One region of the Brevibacillus sp. NL20B1 genome, then DNA from elsewhere that is predicted to be linked to it. Evidence: riboswitches for the same ligand, from Rfam matches in the RefSeq annotation. Region 1 holds a riboswitch; the other holds the start of a gene.
What was found. A riboswitch is a leader RNA that binds a small molecule or an ion and turns the genes downstream of it on or off. The one in region 1 is predicted to bind glycine.
Positions count from the first base shown of each region.

Region 2: linked by a shared signal. The riboswitch ahead of gcvT (glycine cleavage system aminomethyltransferase GcvT) and the one ahead of KDN35_RS14565 (alanine/glycine:cation symporter family protein) in region 1 are both predicted to bind glycine.

Region 1 is NZ_JAGTPT010000021.1:58,299-73,962, reverse strand. Features, by position in the region: gene cysK (cysteine synthase A) at 1-855, shown strand, start outside; gene KDN35_RS14615 (BglG family transcription antiterminator) at 1,040-2,986, shown strand; gene KDN35_RS14610 (amidohydrolase/deacetylase family metallohydrolase) at 2,976-4,112, shown strand; gene KDN35_RS14605 (hypothetical protein) at 4,103-4,474, shown strand; gene KDN35_RS14600 (SFCGS family glycine-rich protein) at 4,495-4,857, shown strand; gene KDN35_RS14595 (DUF4312 family protein) at 4,861-5,199, shown strand; gene KDN35_RS14590 (DUF4311 domain-containing protein) at 5,221-6,009, shown strand; gene KDN35_RS14585 (DUF4310 family protein) at 6,009-6,659, shown strand; gene KDN35_RS14580 (DgaE family pyridoxal phosphate-dependent ammonia lyase) at 6,703-7,809, shown strand; gene KDN35_RS14575 (KDGP aldolase) at 7,820-8,548, shown strand; gene KDN35_RS14570 (HPr family phosphocarrier protein) at 8,583-8,864, shown strand; gene KDN35_RS14565 (alanine/glycine:cation symporter family protein) at 8,892-10,256, opposite strand; glycine riboswitch at 10,419-10,535, opposite strand; gene KDN35_RS14560 (electron transfer flavoprotein subunit beta/FixA family protein) at 10,856-11,686, shown strand; gene KDN35_RS14555 (electron transfer flavoprotein subunit alpha/FixB family protein) at 11,683-12,714, shown strand; gene KDN35_RS14550 (FAD-dependent oxidoreductase) at 12,698-13,993, shown strand; gene KDN35_RS14545 (ferredoxin family protein) at 13,993-14,289, shown strand; gene KDN35_RS14540 (hypothetical protein) at 14,303-14,458, shown strand; gene KDN35_RS14535 (M67 family metallopeptidase) at 14,564-14,926, opposite strand; gene KDN35_RS14530 (coiled-coil domain-containing protein) at 15,286-15,664, opposite strand, start outside.
Region 2 is NZ_JAGTPT010000006.1:42,308-57,971, forward strand. Features, by position in the region: gene KDN35_RS05865 (hypothetical protein) at 1-662, shown strand, start outside; gene KDN35_RS05870 (YlbF/YmcA family competence regulator) at 722-1,177, shown strand; gene KDN35_RS05875 (hypothetical protein) at 1,172-1,495, opposite strand; gene KDN35_RS05880 (YlbG family protein) at 1,591-1,947, shown strand; gene KDN35_RS05885 (LamB/YcsF family protein) at 2,079-2,843, shown strand; gene KDN35_RS05890 (ATP-binding cassette domain-containing protein) at 2,964-3,650, opposite strand; gene modB (molybdate ABC transporter permease subunit) at 3,666-4,352, opposite strand; gene modA (molybdate ABC transporter substrate-binding protein) at 4,377-5,183, opposite strand; gene KDN35_RS05905 (substrate-binding domain-containing protein) at 5,334-6,299, shown strand; gene KDN35_RS05910 (stalk domain-containing protein) at 6,528-8,321, shown strand; gene KDN35_RS05915 (shikimate kinase) at 8,367-8,894, shown strand; gene KDN35_RS05920 (YqzE family protein) at 8,961-9,122, shown strand; gene KDN35_RS05925 (YkuS family protein) at 9,146-9,400, shown strand; gene KDN35_RS05930 (hypothetical protein) at 9,501-10,373, opposite strand; gene KDN35_RS05935 (YqhG family protein) at 10,484-11,638, opposite strand; gene KDN35_RS05940 (DEAD/DEAH box helicase) at 11,705-13,408, opposite strand; glycine riboswitch at 13,628-13,720, shown strand; gene gcvT (glycine cleavage system aminomethyltransferase GcvT) at 14,054-15,157, shown strand; gene gcvPA (aminomethyl-transferring glycine dehydrogenase subunit GcvPA) at 15,196-15,664, shown strand, end outside.

The DNA.
Region 1 (15,664 bases):
ATCGTCCCGGAAGGAGCGGCAGAGGTTTGGGTGAAGCTGGAAAAATTTAACCCGTCCGGAAGCGTCAAGGACCGCGCGGCGTACAATATGATCGCGGCCGCGGAGGCGGAAGGACTGATTCGGCCGGGGGACACGATCATCGAGCCGACCAGCGGCAACACGGGGATCGGCCTGGCGATGAACGCTGCGGCCAAAGGATACCGGGCGATACTGGTCATGCCGGACAACATGTCCAAGGAGCGGATCAACCTGTTGAAGGCGTATGGCGCCGAGGTGGTGCTGACGCCGAGCGAGCAGCGCATGCCGGGGGCGATCACCAAGGCGCTGGAGCTGCAAAAGGAGATTCCGGGCAGCTTCATCCCGCAGCAGTTTGAAAACAAGGCGAACCCCGATATCCACCGGGTCACGACTGCCCGCGAAATTTTAGAGCAGACGAACGGACAGCTCGATGCCTTTGTCGCAACCGCGGGCACAGGCGGAACGATCACGGGGACGGGCGAAGCCTTGCGCGAGCAGCTGCCGGAGCTGTACATCGCTGTCGTCGAGCCAAAAGGCTCCCCCGTCCTGTCCGGCGGCAAGCCTGGACCGCACAAGCTGGTGGGGACCAGTCCGGGCTTCATCCCGCGCATTTTGAATACGGACATCTACAATGAGATCATCCAGATTGCAGACGAGGACGCGCTGGACTGCATGCGCAAGCTCGCCGCGCTGGAGGGGATTTTGGTAGGCCCGTCGTCGGGAGCATCGGTGTACGCCGCCATCACGATTGCCAAACGGCTTGGAGCAGGCAAGAGGGTCGTCTGCATCGCGCCGGATACGGGCGAACGGTATCTGAGCATGAACTTTTTTGAATAAGGGGCATGTTAATGAGGCCGTCCTGTAGGGGACGGCTCATTAACATGTTAGAGAGTTTCGACGGAATCTTGCAAAAGTTGCACGATCTGATGGGGAAAAGAATCGTGCTTTACCCCAAGAAAACGGTTACTTATAATGAGACTCAACCAACGCTGACAAGATTCGACGGGAAGGGGGAGGTAAGGTGCAGTTGACCTCGCGTTCCCGCGCGCTCCTGAAAGTGCTGCTGGACAGCACACGGCCGATGAAAATCCGGGAAGCGGCGCGCGATTTTCGCGTCAGCGAGCGGACGATCAAGTACGATCTGGAAGCGATCCGCACGTGGTTGAAGGAGCGCCACGTCACCCTGCACTCCCAGCCGAACAAGGGCATCTGGATCAGCGAAAACGAGGAAAAGCGGGCCCGCCTGCGCCGGCACCTGGAGGGATGGGGTCGGAGCGATTGGGTCCTGCATCAGAAGGAACGGGCCAAGCACCTGGCGCTCATGCTGCTGCTCGCCGACGGGTACGTGCGGCTGAACGATCTGGCGGACCGGATGGCGGTCAGCCGCAATACGGTGATATCCGACCTCAGAGAAGCGGAGAGCTTTCTCGCAGGGTGGGGGCTGGAGTTGATCAGCAGGCCGCGCTATGGAGTCAGAATATTCGGAGAAGAGCGGTCGGTGCGCTTTGCCCTGGAGTGTCTCCTGCACGATCTCCTGGAAGGCGACGAGATGTTCCGGCTGGTGCAGCGGGTACAGGGAGGCGCGGCGGACATCGCTGCTGCTGCCGATGAAGCAGGCCCCCTCGTGGAACAGCGGCTGCTCGGCGAAGAGGAGATTCGCCTGATCGATCAGGCGGTGCGGGAGCTGATGGCGCAGTTGTCGTTTGCCGTGACGGACCGGACGCTGATCAGCCTGCACATCCGGCTGTGCATACTCGTGCACAGGGTACAAAAGGGGAAAGTCCTGACTGCCGATGAAACAACCATTCAAACCGCGCAAGGATGGAGCGGCTACCCCTTGTTCGCGCAGACGGCCAACCGGCTGTTTGCTGCCTTGCGACTGATGGTCACACCCGACGAGCTGGCGTACGGCTGCCTCCCCCTGCTGGGGGTGGATTACCCCTTGACGGCTGTGCACGGCAGCAGCCCGGCTCCCGACATCTACGACGTCACCATCCGGCTGACGGAAGCGGTCAGCCAGGCGATGCAGGTGCCGTTTGACGACGATCCCGAGCTGCACGAGCACCTGTTTGCCCACCTGACTGACAGGATCATGCGCTACCTGCAGGGGGTGCTGTACCCCAATCCCCTAACCAGCGAAATCTGCCGCTCGTATCCGCGGATGTTCGCCGCGGTCAAGCGGGCATGCCAGGACGTGCTCTGGCCGAGCGGCATCTGTCTGCTCGACGCGGACATCGCTTATATCGTGCTGCACTTTCAGGCCGCCTGGGACCGCTGGATGGAGCAGAAAAAGGTGAATGTGCTGGTCGTGTGCGGTACTGGACGGGGCACGGCCCGGTTCCTGAAAACCCAGTTGGAGGCGGAACTGAAAGGGCTGCGCGTCGTCGGCCTGTGCGGCAGTCTGGAGGTGGAGAAATACCTGGCCAGCCGCAAAGTGGACCTGATCGTCAGCGTTCTGCCGGTCAAGGCGGACGTGCCGGTTGTCGTCGTCAACGCTCTGCCCACCCGGCACGATCTCGAAAAAATTCACGACTGTCTGCAAACGATCTCCGCACAACCGTCGGCCGATTCGGCTGCGTCCGGAAGTGGCGGAGGGCCGCGGCGAAGCGATCTCTGCGCCGACCTTCACGAGCGTGACCTGCCGGTGGTGGAGCGGCTGTCGCAGGACGTGATCTACAAGGGATTCGAGCTGAGCCAAGCGATTACCGCGGCGTTTCGCGAACACTTGACCGAACAGGCGGCAAGCGGTCTGATGCTCCACATCATGCTAATGGTCAACCGCTTGACGTTTGGCTCCTCCTACGTGGAGTGGCAGACGGAAGGGGAGCCGGAGGGAGAAGACTATGCCGCATGGCGCAAAACGCTGAAAACGCTCGTGGAAAACGCCGGGCTTGCGGTGCCGGAGAGCGAGATAACGGCAATCATGCGATATTTTTCAGGGAAAGGGGTGACAGATAGTGACAATTGATTTGCTCATCCAGGGCGGGCGGGTGATCGATCCCTCCCAGTCGATCAACGGACGGTATGACATTGCCATCAGCGGCGGGAGGATCGCGGCGCTGGCGGAGCCGGGACGGCTGCCGGCGCAATTGGGCGGCGCCAGGAAGACGCTGGATGCCTCGGGGACCATCGTGACGCCAGGACTGATCGACCTGCATGCCCATGTATTTCCGGGGCGGACGCCGCTCGGCATCGAGGCCGACCGCGTAGGGATCGAACAGAGCGTTACCACGCTGGTGGACGCGGGCAGCGCCGGAGCCCGCACGTTCGCAACCTTCCTGGACGAAGCTGTCAAACCGGCCGGGACCCGCGTGCTTGCGTTTCTCAACATTGCCGGCGAAGGATTGTGCGGCGGGCTGTCCGAGCTGGCGGACATGGACCGGCTCACGCCGCGGGAAGCGGTGGCGCTCATCCGGGAGCAGCCGCTGATCCGCGGTATCAAGGCGAGAATGAGTGCGTCGGTCGTCAGGGAAAACGGCATCAAGCCGCTGCTCGTCGCTAAGGAAGCGGCCCGGGAAGCGGGCTGTCCGCTTATGGTGCACATCGGAAACGCACCGCCGGCACTGTCGGAGATTTTGCGCGTGCTGGATGCCGGCGACGTGGTGACCCACGCGTTTCACGGAAAAGCGGGCGGCATCCTGGACGAACGGGGCCGGCTGATTCCGGAAGCGGAAAAGGCACTGGCGCGCGGCGTGCTGTTTGACGTGGGGCACGGCACGTCCAGTTTCAGCTTCCGCACCATGCGGCAGGCGCGGGCGCTCGGCCTGGCGCCGCATACGATCAGCACCGACATTTACCGGCAGAACGCGGCGGGACCGGTACACAGCCTGACGACCACGATGACGAAGTTTGTGGCGCTCGGCTATTCGCTGGAGGAGGTGATCGCCGCTTGTACGGCAGCGCCTGCCGCCGTTTTGCGAATGACGGATGAAATCGGGACGCTGCGGCCGGGTGCAGTGGCCGATCTGAGTGTGCTGGAGCTGACAAACGTCCCCGTCGTACTGACAGACTCGGAACGAGAGCAGCTCACGGCGGAGGAGTCGGTTACAGCAAGGCTGACGATTAAAGCAGGAAAGGTACTGACATGCAGATGATCAAGGCAATAGTGCAGGAAGTGGCGGAACAGTTGGAAGCTAACTTATCTGAAATTTCTGAATTAAATAACCTGATGGCAGCAGCTCTTGACGAGACGACCCGTTTGGGATTAACAGTCTCCCGTGACAGATGGCTGGCGATGGGCGTGCACATGCTGGGATTTTTGCGGCGGATGCGAAGCGGAGAGACGCTTCCGCCCGTGGAGAAGGAGCTGTATGCGGAGATCCCGCCCGAGATGCTGCATCTCGCCGGACGCGTGCTCGCCGCCGCCGGATCAGCACGGGAAGCCGGGGATGCGGAAGTGTTTTTAATGGCCGTCCATTTTGAAGCGGCACGGGCGCTGCAGCAGGAACAACCGTAGCAATGGAGGAGGGTATGCGAATGGCAAAGGTAAAAGTGGTGATTGGCGACCGGTTGGGCAAGGGCCACAATGTGGCAAAAGGCGTGGAAGCGGCGGGGGGCTTGGCGATCCTGATACCCGGCGTCGGCGCGGACATGAAAGTGGGGGACGTGATGTACCGGGAAAACGCTGATTTCGGCCTGTCGTTTTGCGGCAGCGGAGGCGCAGGGGCGCTGACCGCGAAGACGAAGTACGGCTACCCGGTCGAATACGGTCTCAGGTCTGTGGAAGCGGGCATTACCGCGCTTCAAAACGGCAGCAAGGTGATCGGATTCGGGTTTATGGACACGGAAGAGCTGGGCAAACGGTTGACCGAAGCATTCATCAAACTGGCGGGGAGGTAGCCTATGTACACGGAAGTGACTCGCACGCTGAGACTGACGGGGAGCGCGGAGACCAAAGAAGGGGCGTTCAACAGGATTTTCGCCCAGATCAAGCACGCGATCGCGCGGGAGACGTCCGATCTGGTGGTGCGGATTGAACCGCTCGCGGTCGAGGTGGTGTCCGCGACGGAGACGTCATACCGGGAGCGGCTGTTTGGCCTCTTTTTTCCGCGCACCCGCACGCGATACGAGATTACCGCAGACGTAAGCGTCCGGCTGGGACTTGTTCGGCTGCAGGAGATTCCGTTCCGGCAGCAAAGCGAGCAGCCGACCGGCGTGAAGCAGCTGCTCGGCCAGCGATAGAAAGAAATAGGGGGAACGTTCATGGTGACATGGATGATTGCGTTGAAATCGATGGTAATCGGCGCACTGGTCGGCTTCGGCGTGGGAGCGGGGGCGGCCCGGATGTTTCACGCACCGAACGTGCAGGGAATGGGGGCGTTTCGCACTTTTGGTGAACTGAACGCCTGCGCCGGTGACCCGATCTCCCACTTTTCGTTCGGATTGGGCTTCTTCTTCAATTCCTGGGCGTCCGTGGTCGGGGCCGGCGCGCTGACCCAGGATGTGGACCACCGGATTTTGCCCAACTGGACGGCAGCCCTTCTGCTGTGGAAAAACAAAAACGTGGAGGAGACTTTGCACGACCCGAAAAAAATGGCGATCGTCGGGGCAGTCGTCGGTGCAGTCGTCGTGACGCTGCTCAATTCGACAGCGACGGCCATTCCCCAGTCGATGCAGCTGGTGGCGACGAAAGTCCTGGTTCCGGCCGCCAACTGGCTGATCAATCCAATCATGCCGATCGTCTTCTGGATGGCTGCGATGGATGCGGGAAAACGAACCGGCGTCTGGGGCACCGTTCTCGGCGGGTTTTCCCACCTGGTCATGGGCAACGCCGTACCGGGCATTGTGCTCGGCATCCTGATCGGCAAAGGCTTGGACGACAGCGGATGGAACCGGATTACCAAAACCCTGGTGACGGCCGTGGTGCTGCTGTTTATCCTGAGCGGGTTCTTCCGCGCATTTGACGTGGCGCTGTTAAAGAGCATCCAGGTGGACGTTCCGCAGTGGCTGATTGATCTGCATGAGATGTTTGGATCGGTGGTGAACAAGTGATGAATGAAGGTCAGACAAAAGGTTTCTGGTATTCCGAGTGGGCGTTTCCGCTCTTCGTCGCGTGCCTGTCTTCCGGGATTTTTGCCGGGACTCATCTGTATTATGTGTATCACGTTGGAGCTTTCAACGACATCGCCATCGTCGCCATGCTGGAAGCTGGGATAAAAGGCGGCGGGTATGGAGCGGCAGCTGCGTTTGGCGCCAGCTTCCTGTTTGCCCGCGTCCTGGAAGGGCCGCTGGTCGGCATCTTGGACATCGGCGGTTCGCTGCAGACGGGCATTGGCATCGGCGTTCCGGCGCTGATGCTCAGCGCGGGCATGACGGCCCCGCTGCTTTCGTTCCCGCTGGCACTGGTAACGGGAGCGCTGCTGGGACTGATCATCGGCGCGGTGATCGTCCTGATCCGCACGTTTACGATCAACGCGGCCAAGTCCACGTTTGGCGCTGACGTGATGATGGGAGCGGGCAACGCAGCCGGACGCTATCTCGGTCCGCTGATCGTCATTTCTGCGATCATGGCGTCCATACCGGTTGGCATCGGTGCCACCATCGGGGCAGCCGTTTTCTACTACTTCAAAAAACCGATTGCCGGCGGGGCGATCATCGGCGCGATGATTTTGGGAGCGATGTTCCCCATCCCGCCGCAGTGACGCCTTTGGCCCAACACACCGGGAAGGAGGATGCTGCAACCAAATGGGCATCTACCAATCATACGGTCTTAGACAGGTAATCAACGCCAGCGGCAAAATGACGGCGCTCGGAGCCAGCGCCGTCCATCCCGCTGTCGCCCAGGCGATGGGCGAGGCAGCCATGGACTACGCGGAGATCGCCGAGCTGTTGAAAGCGGCCGGCAAAAAAATCGCCGATGTGACGGGAGCAGAAGACGGGTGTCCGACATCCGGTGCGGCTGCGGGCATCGCCATTGCCGTCGCCGCCGTCATCGCCGGCCGCAATTTGCGTCTGATCGAACAGCTGCCGGACTCGGAGGGGCTGCGCAACGAGATCGTGATTCAAAAAGGGCATGCCGTCCACTTCGGGGCATCGGTACGGCAGATGATTGCCCTCGGCGGCGGGAAGGTGGTGGAAGCGGGTCACGCCAACCACGTGGAGGAAGCGCACCTGCGCGAAGCGATCGGCGAACGCACGGGGGCGCTGCTGTACGTCAAGTCCCACCACGCCGTGCAGAAAGGGATGCAGCCGCTGGAGACGATGATCGCCCTTGGCAGGGAGTACGGACTTCCCGTTATCGTGGACGCCGCCGCGGAGGAAGACCTCCGGCTGTACATCGCCAAGGGAGCGGATGCGGTCATTTACAGCGGCGGAAAGGCAATCGGTGGGCCCACCTCCGGGTTTGTCTGCGGCAAAGCCGAACTGATGGAAGCCTGCCGCGCCCAGTACAAAGGCATCGGCCGGGCGATGAAGGTAGGTAAGGAGGCGATCGTTGGCCTGCTGGCAGCTCTTGAGCGGTACGAATTGGCCAGCAAGGACGCCGGAGAGCAGCTTCAGCTGGTCGAACGGCTCGTCGCGGCAATCAACGAACTGCCGGGACTCCATGCCGCCGTGGTGCAGGACGAAGCGGGGCGCGCCATCTACCGTGCGCAGGTAAAAGTGGACGAGCGGACGGCAGGGATGACAGCCCATGAGCTGATTCGCCTCCTGGAAGCGGGCGACCCGGCCATTTTCACCCGCAATCACTACGCCAACACGGGCGTGATTGCCTTTGACCCGAGACCGCTGCGCCCCGGACAGGAAGTGATCATTGCAGCCCGCCTCCGGGAGATTTGGAGCAACAGAAAGTGAGGGAGCACCCATGTCAACGAACAAGCCAACCATCCGACTCAATGTTCTTGCCAAACACGTGGAAAACGCTAGGGAGATTTTGGAAGCAGCCGAGGGCCGGGTGCTTATCGGCGTGATGGTAAAAGCGTACCCTGACGTTGATGCCGCCGCTGCCGCCGTAGAGTCGTTCCAGCGCGCCGGCGTGCCCGTTTCCGTGGGTTTGGGGGCCGGCGACCCGACCCAGTGGAACAAGGTGGCTGAGGTGGCCGCACGGACAAAACCGGCCCATGTCAACCAGGTGTTTCCCGCCGCCGGCTACACACTGGGCTGCCTGCAGCAGGCAGGGAGCAGCGATACAATTGTCAACGCGCTGATCGCCCCCAGTGGCACACCGGGCCGGGTCATCATATCGACCGGCCCCGTAAGTGGGACCTGGCAGGAGACCGTCTCCTGCGAGGCGGCTGCGGCGATGCTGGCGGAGATCGGCGTGCATTCAGTCAAATTTTACCCGGTGAACGGATGCCAACGCCTCGACGAACTGCGGGCGATGGCTCGCGCGGCAGTGCGCTGCGGTCTGTCCGTATTCGAACCGACCGGAGGCATCGACGCATCCTCCATCCGGCGTGTGGTGGAAACCTGCCTGGAGGAGGGGGTCCAACACGTGATTCCGCACATCTATACCTCCATCGTCGACAAGGCGACCGGGCTGACCAGGACGGACCAGGTGAAAGAACTGATCGCCGCCCTGCCGCAGGTGTAACACTTGCAAAGAGAGATTGGGAGTGGAATGTTTCATGTTGGAAAAACAAGTGATTGTCACCCTTCCCCAAGGGCTGCATGCCCGTCCGGCGTCCGCATTTGTGCAAACGGCTTCCGTTTTTGCCAGTGACATCGGTCTGCGCAAAGGCGGGAAGACGGCAAACGGAAAAAGCATCATCAGCATCATGTCGCTGACCGTTGCCCAGGGTGAGCAGGTGACCCTGACCGCTGACGGGCCTGACGAGCAGCGGGCGCTGGAGGCGTTGGAAAAGCTGCTGACGATGGCGGTCGAGCAGCAGCCAGGCGCTCATTCGTAAACGAGATCAGGTAACAGGCAAAGCGTGTCAGCCAGCCAGCTTTCGTTTCGCGGTGCAGGCTGCTTCCTGTTCCCAAAAGCGCCTCGTTTCCGCCACGACGACGCCGGAGAGACCGATCAGGCCGATCAAATTGGGCACAGCCATCAGCCCGTTCATAATGTCAGACAGCGTCCAGACGAGGTCCAGCTTCAGCGTTGCACCGACGCTCACCATCGCCACAAAGACGAGGCGGAAGTAACGGCCGGAATCCTTGCCCGCCAGGTATTCGAAGCACTTTTCGCCGTAGTAGGCCCAGCCGAGAATGGTGGAGTAGGCAAACAGGATGACGGCGACAGCCAGCACGTAGCTGCCGGCCGGGCCAAATACGGTCTGGAATGCGTAGGTCGTCGCCTCCACTCCTGATTTGCCCGTTTCCCATGCGCCAGTCGTCACCAGGGCTAGTCCGGTAATCGTACAGACGATGATGGTGTCGAGAAAGGTGCCTGTCATCGAGACCAGCGCCTGCTTGGCCGGCGTGTCGGTCTTGGCGGCAGCGGCCGCGATCGGAGCGCTGCCCAGCCCCGCCTCATTGGAAAAGACGCCGCGGGCCACTCCTTTTTGAATCGCCATCGCCACCGTGGCCCCCAAAAAGCCGCCCGTGGCCGCCGTCCCGTTGAAGGCCCCTTCGAGAATGATGGATACCGCCTGCGGCACCCGGTCCAGGTGGAACAGGACGACGCAAATGCCAGCGGCGATGTAAAACAGGGCCATGAACGGCACGAGAACACTGGTCACCTGGCCGATCTTGCGCACGCCGCCCAGCACCACGAACGCGGTGAACAGCGCCAGAGCCACGCCGGACGCGAGCGGGGGAACGGCGAAGTTCAAATGCAGCGCGTCCGCCACCGAGTGGGCCTGCACCATGTTGCCGATCCCAAACGAAGCCAGCGTGCCAAACAAGGCAAAGAGCACAGCCAGCCATTTTTGCTTCAATCCCCGTTCGAGGTAGTACATCGGGCCGCCGGAATAGCGGCCGTCCGCTTCGCGAATCCGGTAGGTGACCGCCAAAATGGCTTCGGCATACTTGGTGGCCATGCCGAACAGGGCAGTAACCCACATCCAGAAGATGGCGCCGGGACCACCCGTGGCGACGGCAGTGGCGACACCTGCGATGTTGCCCATCCCGATGGTGGCGGCCAGCGCTGTCATCAGCGCCTGAAAGTGGTTGATATCCCCAGGCGAGCCGCTCTCCTGCCGGCCAAAGGCCAGCCTCAAGGCATACCACAGTTTGCGGAACTGCAATCCTCTCAACCTCACTGTCAGCATTACGCCCGTGCCCACCAGCAGCACCAGCGTGGGCAGTCCCCATACGTAACCGTTGATTACATCCAGCCAATGCAGCAGCTTGTCCATGTCGTTTCCTCCTTGTTTGTCGTACAAATCTGCGTACAAAAGAAAAAACATTTCATCGCGGATGAAATGTTTCTGGAGCGGGCATGGACACGCAAAACGGCCCGTTCATGGGGAATCAGGGGAGCAATAAGCCCCTTGCGCCATTCCGGTCGTTTTGCAGCTGTCGTTCGCTCTGTCCTTTTACCTGAGAGATTCATTCGCATTGCTGCGCGAATTTGCTCCTTCGGTGCCCGTGCCCCTCGCCGATGCGGGTAGGGGGGTCTCTCCAGAGGTTCGTCCCCATTCAGTTTCACTTGTTGCCAAGACCTGAGAGTTTCGGGATGTGCTCCCTTGCCCCGTCGGTAGATCGTTTCCGATCTTTTCCTGAATGGTTCATCCGATCTCGTATGCAATTTGACAGAAAAAATATATAGCTAAATTAAACTTCTGTCAATCTTGTGAAATGTTTCGAACGTGTCCCATATTCCAGGTCTAAGTGACAGCTCCCCGCAATACGTTATAACAATGAACAACACGCTGCCCAAGATGCGCCTAAAAAAGAGACAACCCGTGCGGGACTTCGCTGAAGACCGCAGCTGGCAGCGAGGAGGGATTTGTGCATGCTGCATATCGTCGCCTGTATCAAACAGGTGCCGGACACGAAGGTTATCAAGATGAACCCGAAGACGAACACGATGGACCGATCCAGCGCTCCAGCCATTCTCAACCCGTATGACGCCCACGCCGTGGAAGAGGCGGTCCGGCTGAAGCAGCGCTACGGCGGCACTGTCTCCGTGCTGACAATGGGACCGCCGCCGGCCGTCAAGGCGATCCGCAAGTGCATCGAGATCGGTGCGGACGAGGGCTACATGATTACCGACCGGGCATTCGCCGGGGCGGACACGCTGGCCACCAGCTATGCGCTGACCAAGGCGCTGGAGAAAATCGCCAAGCAGAAGCCGATCGATCTGATCATCTGCGGCAAGATGACGATCGACGGCGACACCGGGCAGGTGGGGCCGGGCATCGCCAGACGGCTCGACATACCGCCGCTGACCAATGTGAAAAAGGTGGTGGAGATCAACAAGGAGAAGGGATACGCCATCGTCCACCGCAAACTGGAGGACGGGTACGAAGTGGTCCAGTCCACGCTGCCTTGTCTGTTCTCCGTGGAAAAGGAGATCAACGAGGTGCCGTACTCTCCGCTTCCCAACATGCTGCGCGCCGCCCGCTACCAGCCCGTCATCTGGTCCGTCAACGACCTGGAGGACGTGGATCGGAGCCTGCTGGGGCTGAAAGGTTCACCCACGATCGTCGCCAAGGTGTGGCCGCCGGAGAAACCCAAGGGGGGCGAAAAGCTGCAGGGCAGCCCGCGCGTGCAGGTGAACCGGCTGATGGAAATCCTGGCGGAGAAGAAGGATTTGTTTCGCGCAAAGGAGGGACGGGCATGAACCTGGAGGAGTACCGCGGGGTCTGGGTGTTTTTGGAACAGCAGGACGGCCGGATCGCCCCGGTGTCGCTGGAGCTGCTGGGGGCGGGGCGAAAGCTGGCTGACAAGCGGGGTGTGCCTCTTTCCGGCTTGCTGATCGGCGACCAGGTGCGTGAACTGGCGACGGTCGCCTTCCAGTACGGAGCGGACGTCGTCTATCTCTACGATGACCCGATTTTTCACTACTACCGGACCGAGTCCTACATGCGTGCCGTGATCGCATGCGTGCAGAAGCACAAACCGGAAATCCTGCTCTACGGAGCCACGTCGACCGGCAAGGATTTGGCCAGCGCCGTGGCGACCGATCTGGAGACGGGGCTGACCGCCGATACCACGATGCTTGACGTGGATCAAGAAACGGGCCTGCTGGAAGCCAGCCGTCCGGCGTTCGGCGGCAACATCATGGCGACTATCCTGTGCAAAAAGCATCGGCCGCAGATGGCCACCGTCCGGCCCAAGGTGATGAAGGCACTGCCGCCCGATCCCAATCGTACAGGCCAGATTGTGGAGGAGCGGATTCCCCTGCGAGAGGAAGAGATCCGCACCAAAGTGCTGAAGATCGTCCGCGAAACCAGCAGGAGAGTGCGGCTGGACGAGGCGGACATCATCGTCGCCGGCGGCAAGGGGATGGGCAGCAAGGAGGGCTTCCAACTGATCCACCGCTTCGCCGAGGCAATCGGCGCGACGGTCGGGGCCAGCCGGGATGCCGTCGAGGCGGGATGGATCGACCACCAGCATCAGGTGGGGCAGACCGGGGTGACGGTGACGCCGAAAATCTACTTTGCCATTGGCATTTCCGGAGCGATTCAGCACCTGGTCGGGATGCAGAACTCCGGATTGATCATCGCGATCAACAAGGACCCGGACGCGCCGATCTTTCAGGCGTGCCACTACGGCCTCGTCGGTGACGCGTTTGAAATCGTCCCGCTCTTGATCGAGGCGCTTCAGGCGGAATCGGACAAGGAGGTGCAGTATGGCGGAAAAGTTTGATGCAATCGTCGTCGGGGCCGGACCGGCGGGCACGGCGTGCGCCTACACGCTGGCGAAGGCCGGTGTCAACGTCCTGCTTCTGGAGCGGGGCGAATATCCCGGCTCCAAAAACGTCATGGGTGGAGTGCTCTACCGCAAAATGATGGAGGACATCATCCCCGGCTTTTACAAGGAAGCGCCGGTGGAGCGGCCGATCGTGGAGCAGCGCTTCATGATGCTGGATGAACAATCGGCGCTGACATTCAGCTACAAGGGGTTGGAGTGGGCGAAGGAGCCGTACAACAACTTCACCGTGCTGCGCGCCAAGTTTGACCAGTGGTTTGCCGACAAGGCAGTGCAGCAGGGGGCCCTGCTGGTAAACGAAACGGTCGTGCGGGAGTGCATCGTGGAAGACGGCAAGGTGGTGGGAGTACGCACCGACCGGCCGGACGGAGAGGTGTTCGCTGACGTGGTAGTGTTGGCCGACGGGGTGAACTCGCTCTTGGCCAAGTCGCTCGGCTTCCACAAGGAGTTTCGGCCTGACGAAGTGGCCCTTGCTGTCATGGAAGTGCTCAAGCTGGACCGCAAGATCATCGAGGACCGCTTTAATCTGGAAGGGGATCAGGGCTGTACGATCGAAATCTTCGGCGACTCGACCAAAGGCATTCTCGGCACCGCCTGGCTGTACACCAACAAGGACAGCCTCAACATCGGCGTGGGAGCAATGCTGTCCGGTCTGATCAAGCATAAGATCAAACCCTATGCACTGCTGGACTACGTCAAGAATCACCCGATGATCCGCCCCTACATCCAGGGCAGCGAACAGCAGGAGTACCTGGCCCATCTCATCCCGGAGGGCGGCTACCGCTCCATGCCCAAGATCGTCGGTAACGGCGTACTGGTGGTAGGGGACGCAGCCCAACTGGTTAATGCGATCCACCGCGAGGGCTCCAACATGGCGATGACCTCGGGTGTGCTGGCGGCGGAAGCAATCCTGGAGGCCAAAGCGGCGGGAGACTTTTCCGAAAAGACGCTGGATACGTACCGCAAAAGACTGTTGGACAGCTTCATTGGCCAGGACCTGAAAAAGTATCAGGACGCCACGCATCACTTTGAACGTTCTCCCCAGTATTTCGAGCGATATATTCCCATGATGAACCGGGCGGCCAGCCAGATGTTTACCGTGGACGGCAGTTCCAAGTGGGAGAAGCAAAAGAAAATCTGGCGTGATCTGGGCACGGCCAGGGAGAAATGGAAGATGGCCCGCGATCTGATGCAGGCATGGAGGGTGATGAAATGATGAAAGAGCTGCCCGCAGGCCAATCGATCGAGGAAAAGCAGTACCTCGTCCGCTTCAAGGCAGACACCAAGTCACACCTGCACGTGCTGGATGCGGACATCTGTGCCACCAAGTGTCCTGACAAGCTGTGCACGATTTTTTGTCCGGCCGAAGTGTACAAGTGGGAAGGTGTGCGCATGCATGTGGGGTACGAGGGATGTCACGAATGCGGAAGCTGCCGGATTGGCTGTCCGTACGAAAACATCAAGTGGGAATACCCGAAAGGCGGTCACGGGATTATTTTCAGACTGGGGTAATGGACGGTGGAACATGTTTAAGCCGGGGGAATGCGTTGTCTACACCCGTGACGGAGCCAGAGGAATCGTCATCGCGGTGAACGGGGAATGGTATCAAATATTCTGGGAGGACACCTTTGTCAGTTGGGAAAAAGCGGAGGTGCTGACGAAAGCGGAGCAGCTTTCCTGACGACAAAAAAGCGGGAGCCACGGCTCCCGCTTCCCAACTTTTCTATATACTGTTTCGCGACTGTGAAGAGATGGGACATGCCCGGTCAATCAAGACCAACGTCACTCAATAAAGGATACATCTGAGCGGCGTCACCTGTTTGCCGTGGATGCGAAAACATCCCAGAACCGGCTGTTGTCCGGCAAGGGACAGGACCAGATAGGCAGTCTCCGGATAACAGGCGTGCTCGATATCGTACGGCGATGGATAAGCGGGAGCGGCCGGATGAGAGTGGTAGATGGCGACAAGACGTTCCCCTCTCTGTTCCATTTGGGCAAAGACCTGGCGAATCTGTTCCTCTCTCATGGAAAACGAGAAGGGGCTTTTATCGGCGTTCTCCATCTTCCAAATGGTCTCCGCCCGTCCGCATCTCCCCGACAGCAGTCCACATGCTTCATAGGGCTGTTCAGCAGTGCAGTGGACAACCATCTCTCGCCACACATGATAAGCCAGCGGCAGGACGATGCCTATGGGACTACGGCTTGAAACGCCTCCCGCAGCAACCGCCCGATCTTCGTTGCGGCAACGATTTGACCACGTGCGACTTGCCCCATCCGGTATGTCCTGGAGGGGATACGTGCTGCTGACTGTTGCTCGGAAGATGGGGGTGCGTGTGGACAGGCCTCATTTGCCGTTGTCTGTAGAGTGCGCGGATCTGATCCGGTGTCATGAAAATCCCTTCCTTTCCTTCGGCGTATACTATGATGTATTCGTCGGCGGAAAGGAAGGGAACGGCGGTTGCACAGCGGAGTGCAGTCGGGGAAAGGACGGGCGGTCTGGGTGCATGGTTACGCGTTTTTAAAGGGATTAAAGGCAGTGACTGCAGACGTGTGCGGTTTGAGAAAAGAGGCGTGAGCGCTGTTGGACGGCAGTCTCAACACGGGCGTGCCTCCCGCTGCCAGTTGCTGTTGCTGGGCAGCAGCAGGGGATTCCATCCCTTTTTTGCTTCGCGATTCGCGTGACTGGTAATCGTGGATGGCCTGCCGGTACTTTTCTTCTTTTTTCTGCAAGTCTTTGATCGTCTTCTTCAACTCCTGGCGTTCCCGCTGCCATTCCGCTTCCTGCGCCTGCAAGCGGGCGATCACTTCTTCCTTCTCCTTCAGCTGCTGCTGATAGGTTTCTTCCCGCTCCGATTGAGTCGATGCGTGTATCAATTTTTGCTGTAAT
Region 2 (15,664 bases), on a different contig from region 1:
CCTGCACCCACCCGCTGCCGGAAGCGGTCAGTCAGCTGATCCACATGTGGGGGAAAAACGCGCGGCAAATCCAACTGGAACCGCTGTTTCGGGTGCGGACCGCCCACCCCGGTCTGCTGGAGGAGTTGCGGCAGATCGAAGCGTTTCAGCCGTATCTGGAGATGGTCATTTCCCCGACCGATTTCCTCGTGACGCCTGCCCAGAAGGAGAGCCTGTTGGCCCTGTTTCGGGCGTATGGCTACGAGCCGCAGGATGGGGCGCTGATGCGTGTGGAAAGGGAAGAGACGGATATTAGTGACGATGGGCCGACTGCCGGTCTGTTTGCCGTGGACCGGCCCTGGGACGGATACGCAGTGGAAAACACCTTTCCCAACCAGTGGGAAGGCATGCCTCAAGCGGCAACTCTGCCCAAGATGTGGACGCAGCATTTCCAGTCCTACCATCCGCAAACCTTGCGCGATCTGCTGCAGCGGGCCCGCGAACTGGAACTGGAGGTTCAGCTGCGTCTCATGAGCGGTCAGACGTGGGAGGGCATCCCGCGGCAGCTGGCTGTGGAAATGGGGTACTGGCATCTTGTCCTGGAGGATCGCAGCGGAAAAAGACGGTGTCGGCTGGACGAGATCGATCGCGTGCGCATTCTCCTGCCGGATTATCTGTACTAGCCGGATTGTTTCGTGGTACAATGCAAGATAAGGGCTTTCAAGAAAGGGGGTCTCGCTGCATGGAAGCATTGGAGACGGTGGATATGGCCGAGCTTATCCTGCATTCGCACGAGCTGTCCACGATGATCAACCATTCGCGCGAGGTCTCGGAGTACATTCATGCCAAGCAGCGGATGGAAGCGGACGAGGAGGCGCAGCGCCTGCTCGCGCTGTTCGAACGCAAAAAGGCCCAATACGAAGATGTTCAGCGGTTTGGGAAATATCATCCCGACTACGATCAGATATCGAAAGAGGTCCGCGAGCTGAAGCGGAAAATCGAAATGCTGGATTCTGTCCAGGCGTTCAAGCGGGCGGAGGACAACCTGGACCGTCTGCTGTACCAGGTGGGACGAACCATCGCTGACGCGGTCTCGGAGACGATCAAGGTCCCCAGCAACAATCCGTTTCTGGAGGCGAAAAGCAGCGGCTGCGGCAGCGGGGGAAGCTGCGGGTGCAGCATAAAAAAACGCTCATGACCGCGGCTGCCTGAGAAGGAAGCAGTCTTCGCACAAGTTTCCGCAGCAGAACTGCTTCTCCTGCGGCACGAGGAAGCGCACGCGAAAGACGTGCTGCGAGCTGTCGGAGCGCACGTAGACGCACTCCAGTTTCAGCTTGGTGTCCGCCGTGATCCGTTCCCCCGTCGCCAACAGCTGACAGGCCAGTTGAGTGGCGGGGAGCGGACTGGCTATATAAAAAAAGCGCTGGCCAGCAAACTGGCGCCAGTACGCTGAAGCGGCGACGTCCTGCTGCAGGATCGCGTCCGTAAACCGTTGGTAGTACGTGTCCAGGCGCATGTGTCATCCCTCGCTTTTGGAAGTATTTTGCGGGCCGGGTAATGCGTCTGTTATGAAACATGTTATCACGTTCGGGAAGGAGATCGACGACCAGCATGAGAGAACGACGTCTTGGGGTCGCCGTGTGGGTGAAAAACACGCGTGCCGCCAAAAATTTACGCAAATTTGGCACCATTCACTACATCTCCAAGCGGTTGAACTACGTGTCGATGTACGTCGATGCCAATCAGATCGACGAAACAATCCGCATGATGGAAAAGCTGCACTTCGTCACGAAAATCGAGCGGTCCCACCGACACGAGATTCCAATCGAGTACAACAACGCCAAGCCGGACAAGGCGAAAGAATACGATTACAAACAGGAGAAAAGCCAGCTCATGGCCCTGACGGAAAACTTGCAAAACGACGATGGATTGGTGCCGACAGGCGTTTCGACAGAAATCGTCCGCTAAGCTGCCACATTTCGGCAGCTTTTTTGCTTTTGCTGGTGGGTGTGGCATGATATGCTGTAAGAAATGGGAAATGTAATGGACATGGAAAGCGATACTGACAATGACAGCGTTTACAGAAGGGCGGTGCGTACATGATTCACCTGGATATCAACTGCGACTTGGCGGAAGGGTTCAGCCGCGGACGGCAAACGGAAGACCTGGGCATCATGAAGTGGATTACGTCCGTTAACGTTGCCTGCGGCCTGCATGCTGGCGATCCCCATAACATCTGCAGAACAGTAGAAGCGGCGCTCCGGCACGGGGTGAAAATCGGCGCGCATCCAGGCTACCCCGACGTACAGGGGTTCGGCCGCCGTTCCATGAACCTCTCGGCGCGGGAGGTGTACGAACTGGTACTGTATCAAGTGGCCGCCCTGTCCGGCGTGACAAAGGCGCTGGGAGGGAGCCTGCATCACGTGAAACTGCACGGGGCGCTGTACAACGAGGCTGCCGAGCAGCCTGAACTGGCCGAGGCAGTAGTGCAGGCGATCGTCGACATCGACGGCGACCTGATCCTCTATGCCTTGTCGGGCAGCAAACTGGTGGAGATCGGTCTGGAATACGGTCTGCAGGTGGCGGAAGAAGTATTTGCCGACCGCGCGTATCTGCCAAACGGCAGATTGGCTCCGCGTGAACTGGAGGGCAGCGTGCTGATCAGCAAGGAAGAGCAGATGCAGCAGACGAGGCAGCTCGTACTGGAACAGACGGTGCAAACCGTGGACGGGAGTGTGATTGCACTGGCTGCGGACACGCTCTGCGTACACGCCGAAAGCCCGGATCTGCTGCCGTTTCTCACCGAACTGCACCGCTGGGCCAAACAGCATGACGTGAAAATCGAGCCGTTCTGTGGCAAATAACGCAGATGTATAAGCGAATGAAAAAGCCGTGCCATTCCGGCCGCCAGCCAAAAGGCGGCGGAGCGAAAGCACGGCTTTTGTCGTATCCGTCCAGCTTCACATGCCCGAACAGCTAACACCTCAAGAGGATTCGTGCGCGGTCCCGGCGTGGAAAGACGACTCGTTTGATCGCCTGGGACCGTGGGGCAGCACCTGGCCGTTCTGCACCACGAGGATCACGCTGCCCAACCGTTCCGCCTCCTGGAGATCGTGGGTGACCAGGAGAAACGGTATTCGCCACATCTCGTGCAGTCGGAGCAGTTCATCCTGGCACTGGCGGCGTGTATCTGCGTCCAGGGCGGACAGCGGCTCATCCAGGAGCAGGATATCCGGTTCCGTGGCCAGTGCCCGTACCAGGGCGACTCGCTGTTTTTGCCCGCCGGACAGTTGATGCGGGTATTTATCCAGCAGCCGATCAATCCCGACGGAGGCGAGCAGTTCGGCCAGCCGCAGGTTGGTCCCCTTTTTCAGTCCGTAGCGGATGTTCTGTTCCACGGTCATGTGCGGAAACAGGGCGTAGTCCTGAAAGAGATAGCCCACGTTGCGCTGCTGCGGCGGAAGGGCCTTTTTTGAATCGCTGTCAAAAAAGACGGTGTCGCCCAGCCGGATGATGCCCGCATCGGGATTGGTCAATCCCGCCACACAATTCAACATGGTGGTTTTCCCCGCACCGGAAGGGCCAAACAGGACGACAATCTCGTCTTTTGCCGTAAACCGCGCGTGCAGGACGCCGTCAGGCAGCCGTTTTTGCATGTCGACATACAGCATGGTCATTCTCCCGCCTTATTTCGTGTTGGCAAACCGGCGGACGCTGCGTCGGCTCCACCAGTTCAACCACATGGTCGTTCCCATGCCCAGCGAGACGATCATGATCACCCAAAAGAGCGCCTTGTCCATCTGGCCGGCTTCCACGGCGAAGTAGATGGCGACGGGGATCGTATCGGTCTTGCCGGGAATGTATCCCGCCAGCATCAGCGTGGCGCCGAACTCCCCCAGACCCCGGGCAAAGGAGAGAACGAATCCGGCCAACAGCCCCGGCCAGGCGAGCGGAAAGGAAATCGTCCAGAAGACGCGCCATTCCGAAGCCCCCATCGTTCGGGCAGCGTCTTCGTACCGCCGGTCGATCCCGCTGAAGGCGGCGGCGGCACTCTGGTACATCAACGGAAACGACACGACCACGGAAGCGATTACGGCACCGGTCAGCGAAAAGACGACCTGGACTCCAAACCACTCCGTCAGCCACTTGCCGATTATCCCGTTTTTTCCAAACAAAAGCAGGAGGCCGAATCCGACGACGGTGGGGGGCAGCACCAGCGGCAGCAGCAGAAAGGACTCCAGTACGTGCTTGCCCCAAAAGTGCCTGCGCGTCAGGAAGCGGGCGATCAGCAGACCGGAGACAAATACGATGGAGGTGGAGAGGGCCGCCACTTTCAGCGACAGCAGCAGCGGTGTCAATTCGGGATGATTCATGTGTCCGCCTCCTGTTCTGTTCTCCTACTCGTGAAATCCGTATTGTTTAAAGATTGCCTTGCCTTTGTCACTGGTCACAAACGCAAGAAACATCCTGGCGGTGTCCGCCTGACGGGAGGCGGCAATGACGGCGGCCGGATAGTCGATCGGGTTGTGCCACTCCGGTTCGGCTGCGGCGATCACCTTCACCTTGGGCGAAATGGCCGCATCGCTCGCGTAGACGATGCCGGCTTCGGCGTTGCCGGACTCGACATAGGTCAGCACCTGGCGCACGTCGCTGGCAAAGACCAGCTTGTCCGACAGGTTGTCCCACATCTTCAGGTGTTCGAGCGTTTCTTTGGCGTAGCGGCCGGCCGGGACGGTCGTTGGTTCGCCGACGGCGAGATGCTTGACGGCATCATCGCCCAGCTCTTCAAATGAAGAAAGCGCCAGCGGGCTGGAAGCCGACGAGATCAGTACAAGCTCGTTTTTGGCAAAGTCAACGCGCGTGTCCGTGACAATCAACTGTTTCTCTTCCAGCCTGTCCATATCCTGTTTGCTGGCGGACAAAAAGACGTCGGCGGGAGCGCCCTGCTCGATTTGGGAGGCCAGCTTGCCGGAACTGCCAAAGTTATAGCTAATCACCACTCCGGGATGTTCGCGTTCAAACGCAGTTTTCAGCTCATTCAACGCGTCGGTCAGGCTGGCGGCAGCCGAGACCATCAGTGTCGTTTCCGCCGGCTTGGCCGATGGCTGCTGCGGGGCGGTTTGCTGGTCTGAGGTCTGCGCACCGCACCCGGCGGCCCACATCATGCAGAGTGCCGCAAGGATGGCCGTCAGTTGTTTTTGCATGATACGACCTCCTGAGTTGTGTTTCGTTATATGTAATAATAATTAGTTATAATTAGATTATCTGAATGATTTCAATTGATCAATTGCAAACATGTGAATAGTAAACGAAAATGGAGAAAGACAAGTCAGCAATTGATCCGGGAGGCGGCGATGAACGACGACATTTCTTACACGACTGAAGAAATTGCCAAGATGCTGCGAATCTCCAAACTGACCGTGTACGATTTGATCAAAAAAGGGGAACTGCCCGCGTACCGCGTCGGCCGGCAGATGCGGGTGGACGCGTCCGATCTGGAAGCGTACAAGGCGAGAGCAAAAGGAGTATCCGGCATGGCAGCGGCGGTTCCGAGCGCTTCGGCGCCTGTGACGCCCATGCAGCGCAGCGCCTGGCCGCAGGGAGCGCAGCACGTTCGTCAGGTTATCATCAGCGGTCAGGACGTCAGCCTTGACATGCTGGCCAGTCATCTCGAACGCAGAGGCAAAACGATGCGGCCGCTTCGCGCTTATGCGGGCAGCATCAACAGCCTGCTGGCGATGTACGCAGGTGAGGCGGATGTCGTCAGCACGCACCTGTTCGACGGCGACACCGGGGAATACAACACGCCGTATGTGCGGCGGATTTTGTGCGGATACCGCTACGTGATCGTCAATCTGCTGTCCCGCTGGGCCGGTTTTTACGTCCGGGCGGGCAACCCGAAGCAGATAGTCGACTGGACCGATTTCGGCAAACCCGGGGTGCGCATGGTGAACCGGGAAAAAGGGTCAGGAGCACGCACCCTGATCGAAGAACAGCTCCGGCTGCACGGCATCGCCGGACGGGACGTGGCTGGATACGACAGGGAAGAGGCGAATCACCTCGCTGTGGCCGCAGCAGTAGCGAGGGGGGAAGCGGACGTCGGCGTGGGGATCGAAAAGGCTGCCCGGATCGTCGGAGTGGAGTTTTTGCCTGTAATTCGGGAGCGGTACGATCTGGTCATCCTGAAAAACGCGGAAAACGAGGAGCTGATCCAGATCGTGCGGGACATTTTGCGATCGGCATCGTTTCGCGACGAACTGGCTGCGATCGGGGGGTACGATTTGACCTACACGGGCGAGATCATGTACGAGACGTGGTAATGACCCATAACAGCCGCAGCGAGTAAGCGCGTCCGCTGTTATGAATGGGGTGTCGCTGCATGCGGGCCGCTGTCATGTAGCTGTGTTGTGGCAAGATTTTCTATTCAGCCCTGTCGAGATTTGCTACAATAAATTGGATAAGCTTTGCGACGAAATAACATCGTGCTTGTCGCTTATGAGTCGGGGGCTGACATGAAACCATTGCACAAAACGAGCTTGTTGATCTGTTTGACAATTTTGATCGTTTTCGCTTCGGTCGGGGTGATCGCCAAGTGGCCTGTGCTGGCGCCGTTTTTCATAAACAACGCGACAGTGACGGCAGGGGCGGGAGCTGATCCGTTCGCCTACAATCCGCCGCTGCCCTCCTATGTGAAAGATCTGCATCCGACCTATACGATTCGTGCTGAACTGAATACGACAAAGGCGATGATTGCTGGAAGTGTCACGGTGGAGTTCGATAATCCGCGCACGCCGGATCTTCGCCTGTTCATCTACGACTATCCATGGAATCTGATGACGATCAAGGAGATTCGCGCCGGGGACAAGCCGCTTACATTCGAACGGCGCCAGGCGGTTGTCCATCTGACCAATCCGTTCGGTTCGGCGAAGCGGGGGAGCTTGACGGTCACTTTTGAGAATCCCGTTCCCCGCCGCGGCACCCGTTTTGGGGTAAAGGACGACATCTGGACGCTGACCACCTGGTATCCGATGCTGGGTGCGATGGACCAGCGCGGCAATTGGTACACTCCGCCGCAGCGGGTCAATTTCGGCGATCCGTTCGTGTACCATTACGCTGATTACGACGTGTCGTTTGTGTCGCCAAAGGGCTTTCAATGGGTGAGCTCCTGGGGAAGGGGAGAGACCAAGCCGCTGGCCGGCAACCGGCAGGAAGTGCGGTACCGCGGCAGCCGCCTGCTCAATTTTGCGTTGGTGGGCAGCCCGCGCTACCATGTGGAGACGATCACCTTTGCGCCCAATTTGACGGTAGACATCGCGTCTGTGGACAAGGGCAACATCGAGCGGATCAAAGCGATCGCCCGGTCTGTGTTTCCGGTCTATACAGAATGGTACGGCCCGCTGCCGTATCCCCGGGTGGCGATTGCCGAGACCGGCACCGGCACGACGTATGCGATGGAGTACGCCAACATGGCGGTGTTTAAGCGGGACATGCACCACAACAATCTGATCGAGCACTGGCTGCCGCACGAGGTGGCCCACATGTGGTGGTACAACAGCGTCGCCACGCTGGAAGCGGTGCACGGCTGGTTGGACGAGGGGCTGGTGGAAATGAGCGTCTATCACTATCTGCAGCACCGCTACGGTTCCCAGAAGGCCGCCGCCCTCCTGTCATCGTACAGCCGCGACGCGGACAAGTTGAAGCAGCTCTATCCGTCCGGCCGATTGGGCAAGCGGCTCAACCAGTTTGCCGGTGAACAGGAGTTCCACTGGACCTGGTACTCCAAAGGGGCGCTGTTGTACGACCACCTGCGCAGGCAGATCGGCGACGACGCCTACAAACAATTCCTGCAGCGCGTGCAGCGCACCTACCACGGCAGTGTTATCGGTCCGGAGCACCTCGATCAGGCGCTGGGCCAGGTGCTGAAAGGAGAAGCGCGCTACTTCGTCCCCAATGTCCGGACGGAAAACAAGGCGCCCTTGCGTCAGGTGGAGCTGGAACCGTATGTGACGACCATCGTGAACGGGACGAGCTTTTACCCATCCGTTCCAGCGAGGGTGAAAAACGGGACCGTCTACCTCCCGCTGCGCGAAGTGGCGGAACGGATGGGGTATCGCGTCAGTTGGTTGCCGGACAAGCAGGCGACGATGGTGCAGGGCAGAGGGCATCAGGTCGTGCTCAAACAGGGCCAACGCGTTGTTGAACGGGACGGCCAGCGCGTCGATCTGGGGCAGCCGCTGCTGGAAATCGCCGAGAAGACGATGGCGCCGCTCACCTTGTTCAGTCAGGGGCTTGGCGCGCAGGTTTCCTATGACAAAGAGGCAAAGACCGTGACCTTGCAGTGACGTTGCGGACAGTCATCTACGACTACGAAAGGCAGGAGACAGCCGATGACATACGGAAATGTGATTTTCGTCGGATTCATGGGAACAGGGAAAACTACGGTGGGGAGCGCGCTGGCTAAGGATCTGGGCATTCCGCACCGCGATTTGGACGAGGCGATCGCAGAGCGGGAGGGATGCTCGATTCCCGAGCTGTTCGCTACAAAGGGAGAGCAGTACTTTCGGGACGCGGAAAGCGCCATGTTGCGGGAGCTGCTGCAAGAGAAGCCGCAGGTGCTGACCACCGGAGGGGGAGCGGTGCTTCGTCCGGAAAATGTCCGGCTCATGCTGAGTGAGGGAACGGTGATCGCCTTGTCTGCAGCGGAGGAGGAACTGATCCGCCGCCTGGCAGGAGATACCGGCCGTCCGCTCATCGCCGGCGACATGGCGCAACGGGTGCGGAGACTGTTGGACGAGCGGAAAGGGGCGTATGATTTTGCCCCGATTCAAATCGACACAACCGGCAAGGACGTGTCCGATATCGTGGCGGAAATACGCGGAAGGATGGTTGAAAGCGGCCTGATCGGGAGAGACTAGGGGAAGAAAGCGCTCCGCCTTCACGGCAAACGGCGCGGAAACGTGCGTATGAAGGAGGCACGTGTGATGTCGTTTCAGGAGTATTTAAAATACCTGACCCGCTTGTTTGTGCAGTATGTGGAGACCCCGAAGGAAGAGCGGCGGCGGCGAAAACAGCCGCGCGAGGCCTGGTCCACGCGCTGGTTCGGGGCCATCCCGATGTCAATCAAGCTGTTATGGCGCAAATAATCCCAGCCGGATGGAGGTAGCATATGGCGAGAGTGGCAGTGGAACGTTCCCTTACCCATATCCGCAAAATGCTGCGTGACAACGGGTACGACGTGGTGGATCTGGGCAACTGGCAAAACATGGTGGACGCCATCGTGATCACCGGCCAGGATGTCAACGTGCTGAACGACCAGAGCAAAACCATATCCGGTGCTCCGGTCATCAACGCCGCTGGCATGACTCCCCAGGAAGTGTTTCATGCGGTACACACCCGACTGTCGCCCATTGAGCATAGCTGACGGTGCTGACGGGGCAGTTCCCCAATCAGGCGTTGAAACGGACGCGGCGAGCTGATCCCATACAGCACACAGCCGCCCAGACAACAAGCTCTCTGTCGGTTCATTCCGGCAGAGAGCTTGTTTTGTGTGCGCCGGTATCAACAGCATGAAACTGTCCCACTTTCATCGCGTATGCGTAGGGAACGAAGCGCAGCCCCTCGTCCCAGACGCCGACGTATGCCGCGCGGCCGTTCCACAGATGCAGCGACTGCACTGCAAACGGTGCCAGCACATTGGAGTGGTGGAGCGGCACAGTAAGCGTTACCGGGCCGGCGGATGTTTTTTGCCAGAGGTCTGTCCAGGTCAGCTGACGCCTGTTGGACGTGTCGGTCAGCCAGTCAATCCGGTCAAACGGGTCCTGTACTGCACCGGACAGCACGCGGGCAGCAGTGAGGACTTCTTCCGGGCGAACCAGTTCGGCTTTAGACAGCGTGGTGATCACCGGCGGGCCGGCAACAGCGGATGCGGGGTACGTTTCGCCCGTCTTGGCGTCCACCAGTTCCCGCTGCTCTTGACGCGCGACCAGCCAGTGGGAGGCGAATCCGTCATAGACCGGTTCCGCCGCCACTGCGCGCGGGGCAAACGCGTCGTCGAACAAAATGTATTCGCCTACGCCGTATTCCAGCAGCACAAACGTCGGCTGTGTTCCGGAAGCGGGGGATTCGCCCACCACCATGTAACCCACCTGTCTGCCGTCTCGCGTGATGCTGACCAGCCACTGATGTTGGTTGGCACCGAGCGATTGAGCATCGATTTGGGCGTTTTTCCAGTCGCGGAAACTGGGATCCCGCTCGATGATCGTGTTCATCCACTGCTGAACCTGCGTGTGAAAACGCTTGTCCCAATCCGTCTCTTCGGCGTGCGTGACGGCCGGCCACGCGATCGCGAGCGCACAGAGCAGTGCGCATACGGATCGGGTCATTTTACTGGCCACAAGCATGCACCACCTTTTGTACAAGGCTTCTTGGTACCTATTGTAACCAGGTTGACGAAAAAGATTTGTTGCTATCTGTCTCTTTGCGATCGTTTTTTCTCGCACTTCTTTTACAGAATTCGCCTGTTTTTGGCGGGAGGCGCGGACTGGAGGTAAAACAGCCCGCCATTGATAAACTGCACCTCGATGCGAGGCTCGTACTGCCAGTGCAGTTCGTCCATGCGCCGCTGCTTTTCCTCTTCCGGCGTGCTGCTGCGCCACTCTGTCTGGTCGATCTCTTCGCGCGGCGTTTCGGGTATGCCGTTGGCACGCAAAAAGTCCAGGATGCGGCCGCCGCTGCTCTGCGGCTCCTCCCGGGCTGCAGACGGTTCGGTCGCAGGTTGGACGGTGGGCGGTGCAATATGGACAGGGGGAGCCGGGACAGATTGGTTCACCTGAGCAGCTTCTGTCGCCGTCTTCGCCAGAACGTCCGGCAAAGAGAGAGCATGTGCTTCACTGCCGCCGCTTTTCCCGCTGTCCGAGGATTCGTCACCATCCGCCGCGCCGCTGTCGCGCTCGCGGCTTTCCGCTTCACGGGAGACCAACTCGGCATAGTACGCTTCCAGAATCTGCAACTCTTCATTGAGCCGCTGCCGCGCTTCCTCTGCCCAGCGTCCGTCCTCTGCGTCCAGCAGGCGGCGGGTCTCCCGTTCGGCAATGGCGGCGGCCTCTGTCAGAGAGAGGCGTCTTTCCAGCGTGTAGCAGTAATCCGGGATGGACGGGGCGAGCGACAGCTGCTGCAGAAACGGGTAAAAGTCGGTTACGATCTGGGGCTGGTGCAGGTTGATCCCGAAATGGAGCAGCATGTCCCGCTTTTTGTCGCAAATAAAGGAGACTTTCCAGTTCAATCCCAGCCAGGGAACGAGCGGGGTGGTGCGCCGGCCGCCCGGTCGGGGGGATGCGGTTTGTTCGTACATGCAGACGAAACTTCCGTGCTTGCGGGCGGATTGAAAGATCTGCTGCAGACGGCCTGCGCCGAGATGGAGGTGCTCCGCTCGCAGTCCCTCCGGCTTCCGCTCGCTGTCAAAGTAAAACGTGAGCACCATGGGCTGGTAGGGTAGATTCATTTTCTCCACCCAGGTCCAGTAAAACGGTCTATTGCCGATATCTTTGTCCACCTCGACCGGCAGCTTTACGGTCAGGTAGTCGGGATGCGTCTCCATAATATGGGCGGAAAAGGCGGCCAGGTAGCGCTCTGTAAATCGGCGTATCTGCTCTTGCTGCATGCATCGTTTCCCTCCCGTCTGACTATAAAATGCTGGCCGGCAGCCGCGGCCAATCACCGGGATCGGTTAGTGTTCCGCCACATCGGGCAGCGCGTCCCGCGACCGGTTTGCCTCCCGGATCGCGCGAATGGCCTGGCTCATGTTGTCCAGCTTGACGGCCATTTCCCTCTCGGAGCGGGAGTCCATGATGATGCTGATGAGATTTTCTTCCAGTGTCTGATTCAGATTGAGCCGCTCCACGATGTCGTCCAATTCACCGATCACCATTTCAAACAGGTCGATTTTTTCATAGAGCAGGTTGAGGATGTGCTGTTCAATGGTGCCGACGGTGGACAGGTTGTAGATGTGGACGTCCCGCTGCTGCCCCAGCCGGTGGACGCGGCCGATCCGCTGTTCCACGCGCATCGGGTTCCAGGGCAGATCGTAGTTGATCACCTGATTGCAGAACTGCAGATTGATCCCTTCGCCGCCCGCCTCGGTGGCGATCAGCACCTGTGCCCGGTTTTGAAACAGGTCGGTCATCCAGTCTTTTTTGCTCCGTTTAAATCCGCCGCGAAACGGCACAGAGGTAATCCCGTGTTCATGCAGGTACTTTTGCAGATAATTCTGCGTCGCCCGGTACTCGGTGAAGATGATCACCTTGTCGTTGATTTCCCGGATCAGTTCCACGGTTTTTGCCGCCTTGGAGTGGGTCTCGATCCGCTTGATCAGCTCCACCAGCTCCATGATCTCGGCTCTTGCCGGGGAGTCCTCCGGGGTGCGCTGGTGCATGTTGTACAGCGTCATGAACGCCGCTTCCCGGCTGGAGCAGACCTCTCGCTGCAAGGTGATCAAGGCGAGCGAGTTGAAGCCGCCCGTCCCGGAGTGATACTGTTCCTTGACAAAGCGGGTGACCCCGTCGTACAGGGCCTTTTCCTCCGGCGACAGCACGATGGGGATGGACCGTACCACGCGGTTGGTAAACTGGATGCCGCCGTCGCTTCGCTTGTTGCGGATCATCACCTTGTCCAGCTCGTGTTTGAGTTGCTCGTTGTTTTTCGCCTGCCGCTTTCCTTCCACGTAGTTGGTGGCAAACGTGCTGGTGTGGCCAAGATGGCCCGGCTTCAGCAGGTTGATCAGGTTGTACAGCTCGTCCATCTCGTTCTGGATCGGCGTGGCAGTGAGGAGCAGGCAGTATTTTTTGCGGATTTCCTTGACGAACTGGTAGTTCCGCGTCCGCTTGTTCTTCAACTTGTGCGCCTCGTCAATAATCAGCATGTCGTAGTCGATGTTCAGCACGTGGCGGCGGTGCGGGTCGCGCTTGGCCGTGTCGATCGAGGCCACCACCACGTCGTACTGCCGCCACATGTACTCTTTTTTCTGCGCGATAGCGGGGATGCCGAACTTCTGGTTCAGCTCCTTGGTCCACTGAATGACCAGGGAGGCGGGGACCAGCACGAGAATCTTCTTGGCCAGGCCGCGGACCATGTACTCCTTCATGATCAGTCCGGCCTCGATCGTTTTGCCCAGCCCCACTTCGTCGGCCAGGATGGCCCGGCCGCGCAGCTCGTTCAACACGCGTTCTGCTGTTTTGAGCTGGTGCGGATAGGGTTTGAGGGAAGGCAGATACTTGAGGCATTGGAGCTGGTCGAACTCGCGCACAAGCATGGCTTCTTCCGCCTCCAGGGCCAACTGGAACAGTTCCCATTTGTCCCAAGGGCCGTCCTGCCGCATGCGCTCCGTAAGCAAATCAATCCATTTCATGTCAAACGAGACAGGAATATTCGTCATTTTTGCACCTCATTACTAAAGGATGCCATTTATCATATAAGTCATGCGCTAATTGTTAACAATATTTGTCCTCGAGAAAAAATTGTTAACGAAATCGTGAGTTGAATGTCAATTTGCATATTTTCAAAAAAGCACGCTCGTGGTAGGATAAACGTGTAGGTTTGTTGTTTAGTATGGAATCAATTGAAAAAGTTATGTATGGCCCAACATCCAACGCGAATGATAGTAGAAGGGAGAGACTGTCTTTAGACAGCGCCGAAGGAGCAAGCCGGCGACGGTGAATCTCTCAGGCAAAAGTACCTCTACTTGACGCATCTCTGGAGAGAGCTCGACAAGAGCCACCAACGGGGAAACTTGCCAGCTGTGCCGGTTGGCCCGCTTCGGCAAGGTAACTCTCAGGTACCAAGGACAGAGGGGAGACATGGGGGCGCCGTCTTCTTTGGCGTTTTCCGATTCTTCCGCTCTGTCCTTTTTTGCGTTCGTGAACGCGTCCTTATGAACGATCGCTCACGTTCCGGACGCAAGGCGACTCCGGGTTGCTTGGGGCCAATCGGTTTGCGGCAAAGAGCCCGGGCGATCGTCGGAGGCTTTGCCGGCTGTGTTCAGCTTTACAACAAACAGTTCATTCGGTTCAGGAGGTGCCTCATGTCCACTTTGAAACGCACGCCGCTCTTCCCGATTTACGAGAAGTACGGGGCGAAAACCATCGACTTCGGCGGCTGGGAGCTGCCGGTTCAGTTTTCCAGCATCACTCAGGAGCACGAAGCGGTGCGGACGAAGGCAGGATTGTTCGACGTATCCCACATGGGGGAAGTGGAGGTAAAAGGGGAGCGGGCGCTGGAATTCCTGCAGCGCGTGACCACCAACGACGTCTCCAAACTGGTGCCGGGCCAGGCGCAGTACAGCTTGATGTGCTATCCGGACGGCGGAACGGTGGATGATCTGCTGGTGTACAAATTTGCCGACGATCACTACCTGCTGGTGATCAACGCGGCCAACATCGACAAGGACTATGACTGGCTTTCCCAGCATCTGATCGACGGCGTCACGATCGAAAACATTTCTCCGCAAACAGCCCAGATTGCCCTGCAGGGGCCGCTGGCGGAGTCCATCCTGCAGCGGCTGACGCCCGTCGACCTGTCGCAGATCGGCTTCTTCCGCTTTGAACGGGATGTGCTGATTGACGGTGTGCCCGCGCTCGTCTCCCGCAGCGGGTACACGGGTGAAGACGGCTTCGAGATTTACCTGGACGCTGCTCACGCCATCCAGGTATGGGAGAAACTACTCGAGACAGGCGCAGCGGACGGCCTGGTGCCGTGCGGACTGGGGGCGCGCGACACGCTCCGCTTCGAGGCAAGGCTGCCGCTCTACGGTCAGGAACTGAGCAAGGATATTACGCCGATCGAGGCTGGTGTCGGATTTGCCGTCAAGGTGGACAAAGACGTGCCGTTTATCGGCCAGGAAGTTTTAAAGGCGCAGAAAGAACAGGGAGCGCCCCGCAAACTGGTCGGGATCGAAATGATCGACCGCGGCATCCCCCGCACGCATTATCCGGTGTTTGTCGACGACCAACAGGTGGGGGAAGTGACGACCGGGACCCAGTCCCCGACGCTGAAAAAGAACGTTGGGTTGGCTTTGGTCAAAGCGGAATTCGCTGCCATCGGCACGAAGCTGGATGTGGAGATACGCGGCAAACGCCTCAAGGCGGAAGTCGTGGCCACGCCCTTCTACAAACGGCCGAAAAACTGACGTAAGAATCGCAAGCGTGGAAAAGGAGGACCTCGCACGTGAAATACCGTTACCTGCCGCAGACTGATCAGGACAAGCGCGAAATGATGGAAGCGCTGGGCATTTCCAGCGTGGATGAACTGTTTGCCGACATCCCGGAAGAGGTGCGTTTCAAAGGGAATCTGAACATCCCGGAAGCGCTCTCTGAACCGGAACTGGTCCGCTACTTCCAAGGGCTGTCCAGCAAGAACGTCAACTTCAGCACCCACGTCAACTTCCTGGGTGCCGGCGTGTACGAGCATTACATCCCCAGCGTCGTCAACCACATGCTGCTGCGCGGCGAGTTTTTCACCGCCTACACGCCATACCAGCCGGAGATCAGCCAGGGGGAGCTGCAGGCCATCTTTGAATATCAGACGATGGTGTGCGAGCTGACCGGGATGGAGGTGGCCAACTCTTCCATGTACGACGGTGTCACCGCGCTCGCCGAAGCAGCGATGATGGCGGCTGGCCACACCGGCAGAAAAA